Regions from separate parts of the Pantoea sp. USHLN298 genome, predicted to be linked through region 1. Evidence: predicted binding sites of a transcription regulator. Region 1 holds the regulator's gene; each other region holds the start of a gene.
The links. The regulator CRP, encoded in region 1, controls carbon source genes, mostly activating them, when cyclic AMP is high. The targets are predictions, from matches to a motif close to ATGTGANNNNNNTCACAT.
Positions count from the first base shown of each region.

Region 2: a site for CRP is predicted at 2,452-2,469, ahead of WFK59_RS05675 (sugar transporter). Genes of this name have one in related genera too.
Region 3: a site for CRP is predicted at 1,772-1,789, ahead of WFK59_RS13315 (YjcB family protein). Genes of this name have one in related genera too.
Region 4: a site for CRP is predicted at 1,528-1,545, ahead of mlc (sugar metabolism global transcriptional regulator Mlc). Genes of this name have one in related genera too.

Region 1 is NZ_JBBCRO010000007.1:48,499-52,701, reverse strand. Features, by position in the region: gene argD (bifunctional acetylornithine/succinyldiaminopimelate transaminase) at 1-89, shown strand, start outside; gene WFK59_RS18225 (YccS/YhfK family putative transporter) at 91-2,166, opposite strand; gene crp (cAMP-activated global transcriptional regulator CRP) at 2,224-2,856, opposite strand; gene WFK59_RS18215 (OsmC family protein) at 3,160-3,564, shown strand; gene WFK59_RS18210 (phosphoribulokinase) at 3,592-4,203, opposite strand, start outside.
Region 2 is NZ_JBBCRO010000002.1:217,652-221,854, reverse strand. Features, by position in the region: gene WFK59_RS05690 (TetR/AcrR family transcriptional regulator) at 1-330, opposite strand, end outside; gene bhsA (multiple stress resistance protein BhsA) at 630-887, shown strand; gene bhsA (multiple stress resistance protein BhsA) at 912-1,169, shown strand; gene WFK59_RS05675 (sugar transporter) at 1,213-2,397, opposite strand; gene cybB (cytochrome b561) at 2,572-3,114, opposite strand; gene WFK59_RS05665 (hypothetical protein) at 3,217-3,477, opposite strand; gene WFK59_RS05660 (MFS transporter) at 3,644-4,203, opposite strand, start outside.
Region 3 is NZ_JBBCRO010000004.1:514,436-518,638, forward strand. Features, by position in the region: gene WFK59_RS13300 (glutathione S-transferase family protein) at 1-597, opposite strand, end outside; gene soxR (redox-sensitive transcriptional activator SoxR) at 637-1,122, opposite strand; gene soxS (superoxide response transcriptional regulator SoxS) at 1,223-1,648, shown strand; gene WFK59_RS13315 (YjcB family protein) at 1,895-2,176, shown strand; gene WFK59_RS13320 (ATP-grasp fold amidoligase family protein) at 2,269-3,219, opposite strand; gene WFK59_RS13325 (oligosaccharide flippase family protein) at 3,228-4,203, opposite strand, start outside.
Region 4 is NZ_JBBCRO010000002.1:213,269-217,471, reverse strand. Features, by position in the region: gene WFK59_RS05660 (MFS transporter) at 1-514, opposite strand, end outside; gene WFK59_RS05655 (LysR family transcriptional regulator) at 611-1,504, shown strand; gene mlc (sugar metabolism global transcriptional regulator Mlc) at 1,635-2,852, shown strand; gene bioD (dethiobiotin synthase) at 2,966-3,664, shown strand; gene WFK59_RS05640 (nucleobase:cation symporter-2 family protein) at 3,846-4,203, shown strand, end outside.

The DNA.
Region 1 (4,203 bases):
TCGCGCCTTCACTGATCATCGAGCCCGCCGATATCGAAGAGGGTATGCGCCGCTTTGCGACCGCCGTCAGCAAGGTGATCGCCGGCTGATTTAGTTTTTGCGTAACCGTCTGATCAGCCAGCGGCCATGCTGTGGTCGCTGGCTCCACGCCAGCGATGAAATGGTGTGCATCACGCTCAGATGATCCAGAATGCGGCGCACATGCTGCTCCAGCACCGTCACCGGCCCTTCATTAATATTTTCCAGCTCATCCAGCAGATTGACCTGCGAACTGGCACCATCATATTCCAGCCGCTGCTGGCAACGTTGCAGCGCAATTTCGCACGACTGCAGATAGCGCTCCGCCAGCGTGGCGGTCAGCATGGTATGTTCCCGCGCCAGTATCGTCATCGCATTGATGTGCTCAACAATGAACTGGCTATGGGTGACCCACAGCCGCATATCCTTGAGATACTGGGCGTTAAAAGCCGGTTCCTGCATCGCCTGGTTCAGGGAGTTAAACAGCGCATTGTGCGCCTGATTAACCCGTACCCGCTGATAAGCGAGCTTCTCCGGCGACTGTTCCGCGCCCAGCAGCAGCCGCAGCGCATCCTGGTAAGTTTCCAGCGCGTCATGGGCGTTCTGTCGCAGCAAGCCGCTCTGCCACTGCGGCCAGAGCCACAGCATCCCGCCGAAGGCGATCAGGCAGCCCATCAGGGTATCCATCAGGCGCGGCAGCAGGAACTGCGCGCCATTCAGCGACAGCAGTTGCAGCGAGTAGACCGCCGTCACCGTGAAGCCAATCATCGACCAGCCGTAAAACTGGCGGGTAAAGCGGTAGCTGATAAAAGTGATCACCAGCATGATCATCAGCACCAGCGACTCCGGTACCGCGAGACGTAAGGTGGCGGCGGCAATCACCAGTCCGACAAAAGTGCCCAGCGCCCGGTGCTGAATACGAACCCGGGTGGCGCTATAGCCGTTCTGGCTGACGAACATAATGGTCATCAGAATCCAGTAGGGCTTCGGAATATTGAAAAACAGCGCCAGCGCACTGCCCAGCATCAGCATCACGGCAAAACGACCGGCGGTGCGCAGTGCAGACGAACGCCAGGAAAGATAACTGCGCAGCGCCGGCAGCAGCGGCAGACGGCGCTGGCGATCGGCCATCAGGTCACGCTGATAGAGCGGCTTTTGCGTACGCAGCACCCGCGCGATGCGGTTAAAGTGATAAAGACAGAAATTTCCCACCGGATTATCAGGATGCTGGCGGGCAATTTTTTCCAGCGCGCCGAGCTGCTTCTCCATGCCAAACCGATCGGGCAACTGGTGATAGAGAATGTTATCCGCCAGCACCCGTAAGCGGGCCGAGATGGTCTGGGCATTCCAGCGGATCACCGCTTCCGCATGGCTCTGCTCCACCAGTTTCTGCACCTCTTCCGGCTGATGCAGGCTGACCGAGATATGTTCCTGCAGATCCAGCGCCACCTGAAAAGCACGGGTCAGCCGCTTATGGCTGTGATCCCGACTGGCAGACAGCATGTGCATCTGCTGGTAACAGGTGGTGATCAGATCGACCACTTTTTGCTGACGCGCCAGCAGCGGCGGCAGGGCCTTTTCCGGATCGGTCAGCTGGGTCAGCAGGGTATATTTGGCGTCGCAATAGTTGGCCAGCTCACGGTAGATCAGGCTCAGGCTTTCGCGCATCGGCTGCTCTTTCCACAGCCAGAACCAGAACCAGTTAAACAGCCCGTACCACAGCGTGCCGCCGATATAGAGCAGCGGCGGTACGTAGATCGGCATACGGCCAATCAGACTCAGCGTGAAGATGGCGGCGATCAGCGAGCCCGGCAACAGACGGCCGTGCAACGGGCTAATTTCACCGGTGACGCCCAGCAGCAGCGGCATCGCGAACAGAATCAGCGGCAAAGGAATCGCGTGCAGCGTCAGCCACTGAATCAGAAAACTGCCGAGCGCAAACAGGCTGCCGCCAACAATCAGGCGTTTGAAGAAACGTTTATGCGGGGTATCCAGACCGGCGATATTGCAACAGGCGGGGACTAACGAGAACAGCAGACCTTTTTGCAGGTCGCCAGCCAGCCAGCCCAGCGCCACTGGCAGACAGAGCACCAGCGTTTGCCGCAAGGCATAATTGACTTCAGGATGGTAAATAATTCGACGCCACATCGGCCCAACACAAACAATAACGGCGCGATGTTGCCATCACGCCGTGGGTGACAGGAATTAGCGGGTGCCGTAAACGACGATGGTTTTGCCGTGTGCGGAGATCAGGTTCTGATCTTCCAGCATCTTCAAAATACGGCCCACGGTTTCACGTGAGCAACCAACGATTTGGCCAATTTCCTGACGAGTAATTTTAATTTGCATGCCGTCGGGATGCGTCATGGCGTCTGGCTGCTTCGCCAGGTTAAGCAGAGTCTGAGCAATGCGTCCGGTGACGTCGAGGAAAGCGAGGTTACCCACTTTTTCAGACGTAACCTGCAGGCGACGCGCCATCTGCGACGAGAGTCGCATCAGGATATCGGGGTTAACCTGGATCAGCTGACGGAATTTCTTGTAGGAAATCTCCGCCACTTCGCACGCGGTTTTCGCACGTACCCAGGCGCTGCGCTCCTGACCTTCTTCGAACAGGCCAAGCTCGCCAATAAAATCGCCCTGATTCAGGTAAGAAAGAATCATCTCTTTGCCTTCTTCATCTTTAATCAGAACCGCGACGGAACCTTTCACGATGTAGTAAAGCGTTTCTGCTTTTTCACCTTGGTGAATCAGCGTACTTTTGGATGGATACTTGTGAATATGGCAATGGGACAGGAACCATTCGAGTGTAGGGTCTGTTTGCGGTTTGCCGAGAACCATTCGCTATTATCCTCTGTTGTAATCGTGCCCAAAATACAGGGGGCAGTTTTCCCTGTCAGGCGATGAAAGCTTCAAGCGTTTCCCTTACAGGAAATTATTCGGGCTGCATTCGGCGCAGTGCGCATCATTCTTCCCGGCTTCGCCATCGGGTGACGAAAAATATTTTCAGCACTGTTTGTAGCACAGCTTTTGCCGACTGTCTTCTGTTGTCTCGCTTCAGCTAACAGCGGATTTCTCTGGATTGCTGTTTACCAGGCGAAAGCGTACTCTGACGGCAAAACCGCATATTCTGGAGCGAAAATCATGCAGGCAAGAGTGAAATGGGTAGAAGGGCTGACATTCCTCGGTGAGTCGTCGTCCGGCCATCAGGTATTAATGGATGGCAATTCGGGTGATAAAGCGCCCAGCCCAATGGAGATGGTGCTGATGGCGGCGGGCGGATGTAGCGCCATCGACGTGGTTTCAATTCTGCAAAAAGGCCGCAACGATGTGGCTGATTGTGAAGTGAAACTGACCTCAGAACGTCGTGAAGAGGCGCCGCGAATCTTTACGCACATCAACCTGCACTTTATCGTTAGCGGCAAAGCGCTCCAGGATAAAGCGGTCTCACGCGCGGTGGATCTTTCTGCAGAAAAATATTGCTCGGTTGCCATCATGCTGGGCAAAGGCGTCACCATTACCCACAGCTATGAAGTGATCGAACGCTGATCTCTGCGGGGGCCGCTCTGCGGCCTCTTATTCTATTCGCTTGCCTTCCACCAGTCGCTTCACCAGTGGTCCCATGATCAACTCCATCGCCAGCCCCATCTTTCCGCCCGGCACCACCAGCGTATTAATGTGCGAGATAAACGATCCCTGCAGCATCGCCAGCAGGTAAGGGAAGTCGATATCGTCCAGCGCCTGGAAGTGGATCACCACGAAACTCTCATCCAGTGACGGAATAGCACGGGCGGCAAACGGGTTCGAGGTATCCACCGTCGGCACGCGCTGGAAGTTAAGGTGAGTGCGCGAGAACTGCGGCGTAATGAAGTTGATGTAATCTTCCATCGAGCGCACCACCGAGTCCATCACCGCTTCCCGCGAATGGCCGCGTTCGCTGGTGTCACGCACCAGCTTCTGAATCCACTCCAGGTTGACAATCGGTACCACGCCGACCAGTAAATCGACATGCTCAGCCACGTTATGCTGGGCGGTCACCACGCCGCCGTGCAGTCCTTCGTAAAACAGAATATCGGTGTTTTGCGGCAGCGGTTGCCACGGCGTAAAGGTGCCCGGCACCTGATTCCACGGAACGGCTTCGTCATAGGTATGCAGGTATTTACGCGACTGGCCCTCACCGTTGAGCCC
Region 2 (4,203 bases), on a different contig from region 1:
ATCGGTGAAGCAGGCCGCCGTGGCACGAAAATAGCCTTCGATCGCCTGATCGACCGGCAACTCATCGTTACCCAGTGACGTATCACGCCAGGCGCTGAACTTCTCCACGTAGCGCTCCATGGCTGCCCGGAATAATCCCTCTTTATTGACGAACTCAGCATAGAGCGTGGGCGCTTTTGCCCCGGTTGCCGCCACCAGATCGGCCAGCGACGTCCCCTCGTAACCGTGGGTCCAGAACAGGTTCAGCGCCTTATCGAGCGCAGCTTCTCGGTCGAAAACTTTGGGACGACCGCGGCACTTCTTCACGTCGCATTCCTGAATCTGGCTCATAGATCCTCTCGGGTAGTGAAATACCCTATTAAATTACCGATCATTAATAAAATGTGCAAGGGCCGGTTCACGCAGCCGCAATACCCATTGCCATTTTGTGCGACGGCGCTCGCTTATCGCCCCTAAGGTTAAGTGAAAAAGGGGGCCGAAGCCCATAATCACGCCACTTCGCGAATAAAATAACGCTCATTAAATAAATATTGACGACCTGCCACAAAGGGTTCTATCATTTAGTTAATGATCGTTAATTAAATAACGACACACATTTTCCACTACCGAATATGAAGAGAGAGAAACCCATGAAAAGCATCAAACTCAGCCTGGCCGCCATCGCACTGACTACTCTGACTTTTGGCGCATTCGCCGCTGAACAGGTTAGCAGTGACCCAATCAATCAGCAGCCTGTCGGCACTATTTCAGTCCAGGGCGGCAGCAACCTGCAGTCTGTTGAAGCACAGTTAAATGCCAAAGCGGATGAAGCCGGTGCCAAATCGTTCCGCATCACCTCAACCAGTGGTCAGAACAAATTACACGGCACGGCTGTGATTTATCAGTAATTGATTGTTGAGAAGGGGTTCGTTATGAAAAGGTTCACTATTATGGCGATGGCTGCGCTACTCAGCAGCCTCTCCTTTGCCAGCGTGGCGGCCCAGCAGGTGACACATTCACCGCTGGATCAGCAAAAAATCGGCGTCATCAGCGCGACAGGCAGCACTAACCTGACCTCGCTGGAACAACAACTGTCAGAAAAGGCCAGCGATGTCGGCGCAAAGTCTTTCCGCATCACTTCGACCTCTGGCAACAACAACCTGCATGGCACCGCAGTACTTTATAAATAAGCTGAAACAGGCTTCAGATAAACCCTTATCTGAAGCCTTTTTTCTAGCCGTTACTGCGTAATTGCGGGTAGCGGCGGAAAATATAGACGCACCAGAGCAGCGCCACCAGACCAATCATCCCACCGACATTGCCCACATCGGCCATCTTAAAGTGCAGGCTGACCTGATTCCCCAGCAACGCACCTGCGCCAATCCCGATATTGTAGATACCCGACATCAGCGACATCGCGACGTCGGTCGCGTCCGGTGCCAGCGACAATACCCGCACCTGCATCCCCAGGCCGATCATCATCATCGCCATCCCCCAGACAATGCACAGGATGGAGATCGCCGTGGGCCGAACCGCAGCGAAAATCAGCAGCCCCATGCAGAGCGTAATCAGCGCGATCGCGGCAATCAGCAGAGCGGAAGGGAATTTATTGCCCAGCGAACTGAACAACAGGCTACCGATAATGCCCGCTGAACCAAACATCAGCAGCAGCAGAGTGGTGAAGTTCTCGCCCGAATGCGCAACCGCCTGCATAAAGGGTTCGATGTAGCTGTAGGCGGTGTAATGCGCCGTCACCACCAGCGTGACCAGCAGATACATGCTGACCAGCGCCGGACGACGGAACAGCATCGGTACGCTGCTCAGTGAGCCGGTGTGTTCACTCGGCAGACGCGGCAGAATCCGCACCAGCATGATCATCAGCACCAGCGCGGAAAGGCCGATAGCGCCAAATGTTGTACGCCAGCCCAGATACTGACCGACCACGCGGCCAATCGGTACGCCCAGCACCATGGCAAGCGCCGTACCGGTGGCGAGCATGCTCAGCGCCTGGGTTTTCTTACCGGCCGGGGCCACGCGGATTGCCAGCGAGGCGGTGATCGACCAGAACACCGCATGGGACAGCGCGATGCCGATGCGTGAAACGATCAGCGATCGGAAGTCCCAGGCTACCGTTGACAGCACATGGCTGGCGATAAAAATCAGGAACAGCACACCGAGCAGCATTCGTCGCTCAATATTGCGGGTCAGCAGCATCAGCGGCAGAGAGAGCAGCGCCACCACCCAGGCATAGATGGTCAGCATAATGCCAACATCAGCGGTCTGCATCGAAAAATCAGCGGCGATATCGGAGAGCAGGCCAACTGGCACAAATTCAGTGGTGTTGAACACAAAGGCGGCAATAGCCAGCAACACCACGCGAAGCCAGGCCGTTTTACGTGAAACAGTAGTTGATTGCATGAGGAGTCAAGTCAGTCAGAACAGCGAATCGGATGTGGCAGAAACATCCAGCGAAAGTGACCTGCGTCACAAATTACTGACTATTGTAGTGAATAAACCGGGAAGGGGAACCTTATAAACCGTTTTTAATCCTGATTATTTTTTATCGCCCGTTGGCCGGGCGATAGCCTGAGGTTATTGACCGCGTCGGCGTGCCGGCATCATTCGCAGCAACGTATTGTCCTTCAGCAGATAATGATGAAACAGTGCCGCCACCGCATGCAGTCCGATAAGCCAGTAACCCAGCGGTGCCAGCGTCTCATGCGAGTCAATCAGCCAGTCGGCGAGATCAAAATTGGGTACGGCTGCCACCGGCATACTGATGCCGAACAGCCACCACTCGCGGCCTTTCAGATAGCGTGACGTCAGCCCAAGAATCGGCAGCGTGATAAACAGAGCATAAATAAGCGTATGGGTCAGATGCGCCAGCCCGGTTTGCCAGCGACGTATAGCCGGCGTAATCGCTGGCGTACGATGACGGGTGCGCAGCACCAGACGGGCAATCATCAGCACCAGTACCGACGCGCCTGCGCTGAAGTGGGTAATGATCATGGCATAACCCTGCCACGAACCGCGCTGTGCAAAACCGCGCAGCTCAATCGTGGCATAGGCGATGACCACCAGCACAAAGGTCAGCCAGTGAAGGGCAATTTGAGATCCAGCATATTTTTCCCGCATGGTAAAACCCGCTAAACAAAATCAGGCCTTCTAACATAACGGAAAATAGCGGTAAATCTTAACAAATTAGCGCAGCGGGATAACTTTTCCGCCGCCACGACGCTAGCGTGACGCCAGGGTATGTTTCAGGGCCACGCTTTGCTGTTGATTAAGGCCGGATTTACCGTTCAGCGGACAGCAGGTATCGCAGCCCATCGCGCCTGGGTAATACTTTTTCGCCTGTAATAGAGCCGCGTTGACCTGATAAAAGCTGCCGAGAAACAGTCTGTCAGCGGGCAGCGGCAGAAACGCACAGCCAGCGGCATGGACCACATGGTTTTCGTTGTAGCCTGATTGTTTGTTCACGTAATAGTAGAGAGCCACAGGCGTTCCTTTTTGCTGTGTTAAGCGACAAATGTAAGCAAATATCACAATCAGACCGATTATAGCGGGAAAACCGCGTTTTGTTACGGCTGGATCTGAAGGTTGTGTCGCCTGCGGCAAAAGCGGCCCAAAAGCGTTCCGGGTCGCGCGGTCAGTCTGGCTGACCTCAGAGCTGTTTAGATTGCAGTCGCCACGCAACCAGCAGCGCCAGCAGCAGCAGGGCGCTGATAAACAGCGTGATGCCGATCCAGCCATAGTTGTGCCAGAACAGCCCGCCAAGCGTCCCGGCCACGCTGGAACCGACGTAATAGCTGAACAGATAGAGCGAAGAAGCCTGACCCCGCGCCCGACGCGCTCGCGGTCCTATCCAGCTGCTGGCCACCGCATGAGCAGCAAAAAAGCCGGCGGTGAATAGCATCATGCCAGGCAGAATCAGCCACAGCGAATTAAATGCAGTGAACAGCAGGCCTGCCAGCATAATCGCGGTGGCACCGAACATCACCGGGCCACGGCCCATCCGGCCGGTTAACGCACCCGCTTTGGGGGAACTCCAGGAGCCGGTGAGGTAGACCACTGACAGCAGGCCCACAACGGCCTGACTCAGGTGCCAGGGCGCAGCCAGCAGGCGATAGCCGATGTAGTTAAACAGGGTGACGAACGCGCCCATCAGCAGAAACCCTTCAGCAAACAGCCACGGCAACCCTTCATCGCGCCAGTGCAGGCGAA
Region 3 (4,203 bases), on a different contig from region 1:
TTGCAGCCATTTCTCACTGGCGGGCATCTGCTCCAGCCCGGCGCGTTGCGCCAGCGCCAGCAGCGGGAAGCTCATCTGTATATCGGCAATGCTGAAACGCTGCCCGGCAAACCACGGATTGGCTGCCAGATGCTGTTCAATCATCTTCTTATGCGGTTGCAGCTGCTTGTCCAGCCAGGCTTTCTGTACCCCTTTGCCAAACGCGGCGCCCACCGGACGCAGCAGCCACGGCACCGGCGCTTTCCCCATCTGTCCGAAGATCAGCTTCATCACCAGCAGCGGCATCAGCGATCCCTCGGCATAGTGCAGCCAGTAACGCGACTGCAGCCGCGCCTCTTCATCACTGAGCTTCAGCCGAAATTCGTGATCGTATTTCTCCTCCAGGTACTCCAGGATGGCGCCCGATTCGGCCACCACCCGGTTTTCATCGGTAATCACCGGTGATTTACCCAGCGGATGCACTTTTTTCAGCGCCTCGGGCGCCAGCATGGTGGGCTCGCGTTGATAACGTTTGATCTGGTACGGCACTTCCAGCTCTTCCAGCAGCCACAGCACCCGATGCGAGCGCGATTGCTCAAGATGGTGAACGGTGATCATCATGATTCCCTGTGTGTTGACCTTCCACCAGTATAGACCTCACCCGACGTCCGGATGTTTATCGTCCTGTTCTGGGTCGAGCAGCACCGCACCCGATCCTTGCTGACCGAGCCGGTCGCCGGGATTGCGCAGCGGACAATCACGCATCGACAGACAGCCACAGCCGATGCAGCCATCCAGATCGTTACGCAGTCGGGTCAGGGTTTCGATGCGCTTGTCCAGCTCCTCACGCCAGTGCTGGGTCAGTGCATCCCACTCCGGAGCCGACATCCGCTTATTGGCCGGAATATGCTCCAGGCTGTCGCTGACCGTCGCCAGTGGAATGCCAATGCGTTGTGCGATCTTGATGATGGCGACGCGGCGCAGCACGTCACGGCTGTAGCGTCGCTGATTGCCGCCGTTGCGGGTGCTGAAAATCAGCCCTTTGGTTTCATAAAAATGCAGCGCAGACACCGCGACACCGCTGCGGCGCGCCACTTCGCCCGGCGTTAATACCGGTTTGGGGTAGTTGCGATCTTTTTTCATCTGGCTCTTTACCTCAAGTTAACTTGAGGAATTATACTCGCATCCCATCAAAACGACTAAACTCCCATTATCGCTAATTAAGCACCAGAAGGATGAGGCCATGATGCAAGAAGAGATCATTCATTCCCTGACGCACTGGATTGACCAGAATCTGGACAAAAGTCTGTCCATTGATGAAGTGGCTGCAAAATCGGGCTATTCGAAATGGCACCTGCAGCGTATGTTCCGTACCGTGACGAAACAGACGCTGGGTGGCTATATTCGTGAACGCCGCCTGACGCTGGCTGCCGAGGCGCTCTCTCAGACTCAGCGTCCGGTCTTTGATATTGCCATGCAGTATGGTTATGACTCGCAGCAGACCTTTTCGCGGGTGTTTCGCCGCCAGTTTTCGCAAACCCCTACCGCCTATCGCCATACCATGCGTCGTCAGGCGATTCAGCGCCCTCGTCTGCTGAGCTTTGACTGCAAAGAAAGCATGGCCAGCTTTACCCAACGTACCACCGGCGAGTGCTGCCCGGTCCGCTAATGCCCAGGCCGCCCGTCATCGGGCGCGCCTGACCGCCTCTGCTTCCCCTGCTGTTCAAATCTGCAACACTTTCCTGCCATACCAGTGTCAAATTTTGTTCAAAATTTCAAATCGGGTGATATAATGTGACCCAAGTCACACTATGAACCTGGGTTGACGGCGCTAAAGCACTTCCTGACACGCTTTTCCGCCGCCGGTGATGTCCGCAGATTGTCAGGAATACTTACTGATATTGAGGTCCGGCCGATGGCTACGTTAACCACCAGTCTTCTTGTTATGCGTTGGGAATTGTTGAGCGCCGTAATGATGTTTTTCGCCAGCACCCTGAAAACCAAACTGCGTCAGGATAGTCATCATGTGATGGCATTCATGTGTGGCGGCATTGGTTTGGGCATGACCTGCTGGTTTGTTACCGGTCTGATGGGAATAACCCTGAGCATGGAAAACGTGCACAACTTTATGGAAATCTCTAAGCACGCCTTTATCGACGTAATGAGTCAGGCGCCCGCTGAGTGGCCGATGCCCTGATGGAGGGCGCGCGTCATGATGCGCGTTTAATGTGCTGATTTTTCCCAATAAAAAACCCCGCTAAGCGGGGTTTTTTACATTGCTGTGTGTGCTTAAACTTTCTTCAACATGGCAGGGATATTAACATCCTGCACTGTGACGCCCGGTCTCTGCGTTCCGCGGCGGTCCTGAATCCACATATCTCCCATCATCTGGTTTAAACCCCGATCCAATCCGGTCACCAGGCCTGCACCCGGCGTGAAAGTGAGTTCACCGAAATAGATCTGTTCTTCATGGATATACCAATCGACCCGCACGTAGTCGAAGTCACTGGCCAGCTTTTTGCTCAGATCGAGCGCATGTTGCAGTGACGGCAGAATCGGTGAGACATCCAGACCGGTATCGCGAATCTTATGAAACGCCTCGTTGAGGTTATTCACATAGAAATTCATCGACAGCAGCGGCTGGCAGCGGTTGTAGATCACCTGCAACACATATTCGAACTTGCCATCACGCTTGTTGAACATATGAAACTTGTAATCAATCGGCGCGCTTTTGCCATCACCAATGTACTTCTCAACCAGAATGCGCGGCTTGATGTAGCGATAGTGGATCTCACGCGCTTCGTTAGCGAAATCGGTTTTCAGCCAGCGATAGCAGTCATGAATAATCTGCTGTTTGCGCAGCGCGTCTGGCTCTTCCAGCAGAATCTCCACCATGTTGGAGGCGTGGTTCGGCTTGATCACCGTCCCTTTCCAGCACGGTAAGCTGTTCAGCGTGGTCGGGTCAGTGGTTTCGTGTACCAGCGGAATCAGGTACTCATTACCGATTTTTTCAGCAATGAATTCGCGTACCGAATATTTGTCCGACAGACGACCGTAGTTCTGGTAATCGCCATAGACAAATTTACGGTACAGCACCTTTTCGTTGAACACTTTTGGCTGACGCAGATTGGGCAGCTTTCTGAACTTGTGGAAGTAGTAGATGCGGTCCTGGTACGCCCAGGGCATCTTCTTAATAAAGTACTGCACACTTCTTCTGAGTTCTTCTTTCAACTTGAGCATATCTGACCTCATTTGTAGGTTTTGTAGTTGAGTGAGGAAACCTGAATCTTTTGAATGACGCCGTTTTTAAAGAAGTAATTCATTACGGTCAGGGACAAAAGCTCGGAAAGGAACACGCTCCATGCGGCTCCCATGATGCCGTGGCCCTGGATCAACCACCATGAGAGCGGCAAACTGATGACCATCAGACAAATGATTTTCTTCAGCAGGTAGTTAAACCCTCCTTCCTTGACCATGTAGCGATAAGCTACTGTCCCCATTGCCGAAAAGCTGGTCGCTATCGACAGCAACGTAATGAGACTTCCTGACTGTGTGTATTCCGGACCGTACAACGCGATAATGATCTGCTCGCCATACATCGAGATGACCAGCAGCATCAGCAATGAAACACCCATCACATAACCATTGAGCCGGGCAGCCAGCCGGATGGCGACCTCGCCACGCTCTCTGAAGATTTCAGTGAAGCAGGAGGTGATCAGCGCCACCGGGATAAAAATCCAGGAGGCAGAAATGGTATTGGCGGCGGCAAACAGCCCGAGATCCCGCGCCGGCGCGGTGCCCGCCAGAAACATCTGCGCCGCTTTGACCTGCACAGAAATAAAGATGCTGGAGATCGCCAGCGGCAGACCGGCATACATCAGGTAACGCAGATAAGCCGTGCGCTTTTCACGCGGCGGCATCTGATCCTGATGTTCCTGATAAAAGTTGTGACGTTTGATCAGGTAAGGCACCAGCGTCACCGCCACAATCGACAGCGTCAGCCACAGCGGATTGAGGCGCAGCCAGGCGATGGTGAAGCTAATCGCGAAACTCAGCAGCATACCGACCGCATTGGCGATGGTGTTCAGCCGAGAAGCGAGACGCGCATTGTTATAAACGCTGAACGTATCCTGGGTGACAAAAACCGAGGCAACAAATGAGGCCAGTGCAAATGCCAGGAAATTTTCCTGCATGTTGTACCAGACCCAGATTAAGACTGGCACC
Region 4 (4,203 bases), on a different contig from region 1:
TTGAGTTGCCGCTGATATAGAGCCCCATCGAGAACGCGACAACCCGCGGTGACATCTCCTCGCTCAGATAGGTCATGCCGACCGCCGCGACGCCGCTCAGTGACAGCCCCATCAGCGCGCGCATAATCAGAATGCCGTGCCAGCTGGTCATGGTGGCGGAGATCAGCGTACAAATCGCCGCCAGCATCAGGGCGGTCACCATCACAGATTTACGCCCGACAGCATCAGAGAGCGGCCCGGTGACCAGCAGGCCGAGCGCCATCAGCCCGGTGGAGATAGAGAGCGACAGGCTGCTGGCCGCTGGCGACACGCCAAACTGCTGCGACAGCACCGGCAAAATCGGTTGCACACAATAGAGCAGGGCAAAGGTCGCCAGACCGGCTGAAAACAGGGCCAGCGTAACGCGCATAAATTGCGGCGTACCGCGGGTAATCCAGCCTGATGAGGCTGGTGATGCTGTCGGTCTGCCGGCAACCTGATCCTCGACGGTAGCGGCCTGATTAGTGCGACTCACGATCTTTCCTTTAGTGATAAAAAACCTGTCGTCAGCTTAAAAAAGGGTGATTATGATGTCTAATATATTAATAATCTCAAATAAGACGTTTAACATATGAATATTGAGCTGCGTCACCTGCGCTACTTCATTGCCGTAGCCGAAGAATTGCATTTTGGCCGGGCGGCGTTGCGACTGAATATCTCTCAGCCACCCCTGAGCCAGCAGATTATTCAGCTGGAAAATGAGACCGGAGCTCGTCTGTTTAATCGCACTAACCGCAGCGTGCAGCTGACGGCTGCCGGACAGCAGCTGTTGCAGGATGCCCGCGCAATCCTGTTGCAGGTTGAACAGGCGTCAGATCGGGCGGCGCGGCTGCATCGCGGTGAAGAGGGCGAACTGCGCATCGGTTTTACCTCTTCGGCACCCTTTACCGCAGTGGTGTCAGATGCGCTCTACCAGTTCCGTCAGCGCTGGCCGCAGGTGCATATTCAGATGCAGGAGATCAATACCCGTCAGCAGCTGGCACCGCTTCATGATGGGCGGCTGGACCTCGGGGTGATGCGCAACACGCCGTTACCGGCGGATTTACGCCACCAGCTGCTGCTGAGCGAGCCGCTCTATGCGGTGGTGCACTGGGCCCATCCGCTGGCGACAGCAGAGAAAATCTCCGTTGCCGCGCTGGCGGCTGAGCCTTTTGTCTTTTTTGATCCCCAGGTCGGCACCGCGCTCTACAGTGAGATTCTGGCGCTGCTGCACCGTTATCAGATCAAACCCTACATCACCCAGGAAGTGGGTGAGGCGATGACTATTCTGGGACTGGTGGCGACCGGGTTAGGCGTGTCGATTTTGCCAGCCTCTTTTCGCCGGGCGCAGCTGGCGGATGTGGTCTGGCTGCCGCTGGAAGAGCGCGATGCCCTTTCCGAGCTGTGGCTGGTCTGGTCCGCAGAGCGCGAAATAAATGAACAAATGCGCCATATGATGGCGTTGCTGCAGCAAAATAAGGCGTAACTTCGGCCAGTCTCCACGACAATATGTGCGATAAATCACATTTCTAATCAAATATTTGACGCTGCCGCCTGATCTGCCTCACCATGACGCATGTTTATTTAGAAGCGCGAAAATAACCGGGAGCAGGGTTGTGAATCTGGACAGTCAACCTGGCCATATTGACCAAATTAAGCAAACCAATGCAGGCGTCGTTTACCGATTAATTGATCAATACGGTCCTATTTCGCGCATCGAACTTTCCCGACGCGCCCAGCTTGCGCCGGCCAGTATCACCAAGATCGTCCGTGAAATGCTGGATGCCCATCTGGTCCAGGAAACGGAGTTTCAGGAGCCAGGTAGCCGGGGTCGTCCGGCGATTGGGCTGATTCTGGATACCGATGCCTGGCACTATCTGGCGATTCGCCTTCATCGCGGTGCCATGACCTTTACCCTGCGTGACCTCAGCAGCCGCGAACTGGCAGAAGATACGCTGCCGCTGCCGGACGAAGCGGCGCAGCCGCTACTGACCGCGCTGATTGAACAGGTTGACGCCTTCTTTATTCGTCATCAGCAGAAGCTGGAACGCCTGACCGCCATCGCGGTCACCCTGCCGGGCTTAATTAACGCCGCCTCTGGCGTGGTGCATCGCCTGCCGGGCTATCAGGTGCGTGACATGCCGCTGGGTGACGCGCTGGCAGCCCGTACCGGCTTACCGGTGTTTGTGCAGCATGATATTTCCGCCTGGACGCTGGCCGAATCGCTGTTCGGTGCTTCTCGCGGCGCCGAAGATGTGATTCAGATTGTGATTGATGAAACGGTAGGGGCTGGCGTTATCAGCGGCGGTCAGCTGCTGCATAAACGCGGCCGGGCGCTGGTGGAGATCGGCCATACTCAGATCGATCCTTACGGTCAGCAGTGTTACTGCGGGAATCATGGCTGTCTTGAGACGGTCGCCAGCATCGGCAGTTTGCTGGCGCTGGCTGCTCAGCGTCTGCCGACCCAGCCCGACAGCCTGCTTAATCAGCAGCCGCTGACGCTGGCATCGCTCTGTGAGGCGGCCCAGGCGGGCGATCGGCTGGCACGCGATACCATCGCCAGCGTCGGGCATCATGTCGGGCGAATCCTGGCGATGATGGTCAATATCTTTAATCCGCAACAGATTCTTATTGGTTCGCCGCTGAATGCCGCGGCAGAGGTGCTGTTTCCGGCGGTCAGCAACACCATTCTGCAACAGTCTCTGCCGGCCTACAGTGCCGTTATCCAGCTGGCACCCACCGCCTTTAGCGAGCCAGGCACGCTGGGTGGCGCGGCGCTGATTAAGGACGCGCTCTATAGCGGTTACCTGTTAGTGAAGCTATTGCAAGGTTAAGCCAGACTAATCTTGCGCTAACGCAATCTGTTCTCATCAACCATTCCTTAAAATGCCGCTTATCCGCACGGTTAATCGTCGATTAGCCATTAACGGTTTAAGAGGAGAGTGGAGTGAAGAGACTATTTGTTACCGGCACCGATACCGCAGTGGGTAAAACCGTGGTGTCACGCGCCCTGTTACAAAGTTTTATCAAGGCAAACTTCAGTGCGGTCGGGTACAAACCCGTGGCGCGCTGCGCAGTGAAAACCGCTGACGGCCTGCGCAATAAAGATGCGCAGGTGCTGCAAAGCGCGTCCTCTGTGGCATTGCCGTATCAGGCCATCAATCCGCTGCTGTTTGAAGAGCAGGAAATCTCAACCCACAACGGCCCGATTATTGATTATGACGCTCTGACTCAGGGCTTAACGAACCTGACGCAGCAGGCGGACCGGGTGGTGGTCGAAGGCACCGGTGGCTGGCGTAGCCTGATGAACGATGCGCGGCCGCTCTCCTGCTGGGTCATCGAGCAGCAACTCCCGGTGGTGCTGGTGGTTGGCATCCAGCCGGGCTGCATCAGCCATGCGCTCTTAACGGCAGAGGCTATCCTGCAGGATGGATTACCGCTGGTTGGCTGGGTTGCTAACCGCATCAATCCGGGGCTGGCGCAGTACAGCGACATCATAGAAGTGCTGCGTGAAAAAATTCGTGCGCCACTGCTGGGTGAACTGCCTTATCTGCCGCGTGCAGAGCAGCGCGATCTGACGCCCTATATCGATATTTCACTGCTGGATCGGCCTGACCTGCACGCTGTGAGTGCAAAGATCGCCTGATCATGAAACAAAATGACTCATATCTGCCGGTAGTGAACGTAAAGTTGCAGGTTGATTACCGGCGTGTCACAAAAATATTATCTTAAATATTCAATCACCTGGCGGGAAAAGCGAGGTGAGGCTGACGTGATGGCGTAAAAAATGCATTAACTCCGCTAATAACTGTTGCCGGAGCACCATCATGTCGCAATCGCACGAGAAAGGTTTGTTGTACGGACTTGACGCCCGTATTGGTCCCGTCCCGGCGTTTTTCGCCGCCTTACAGCATCTGCTGGCCAGCGTCGTCGGGATCATCACGCCGCCGTTAATTATCGGTTCGGTGCTGGGTCTGCAGGCCTATATCCCTTATCTGATTAGCATGTCCCTGTTTGTTTCAGGCCTGGGGACATTCCTGCAGGCCAGGCGTTTTATGGGCGTTGGGGCGGGCATGATCTGCCTGCAGGGCACCAGCTTTGCCTTTCTTGGCGTGCTGATATCGGGCGGGCTGATGGTGAAAGCGCGCGGGGGATCGCCTGAAGAGATCCTGGCGATGCTGTTCG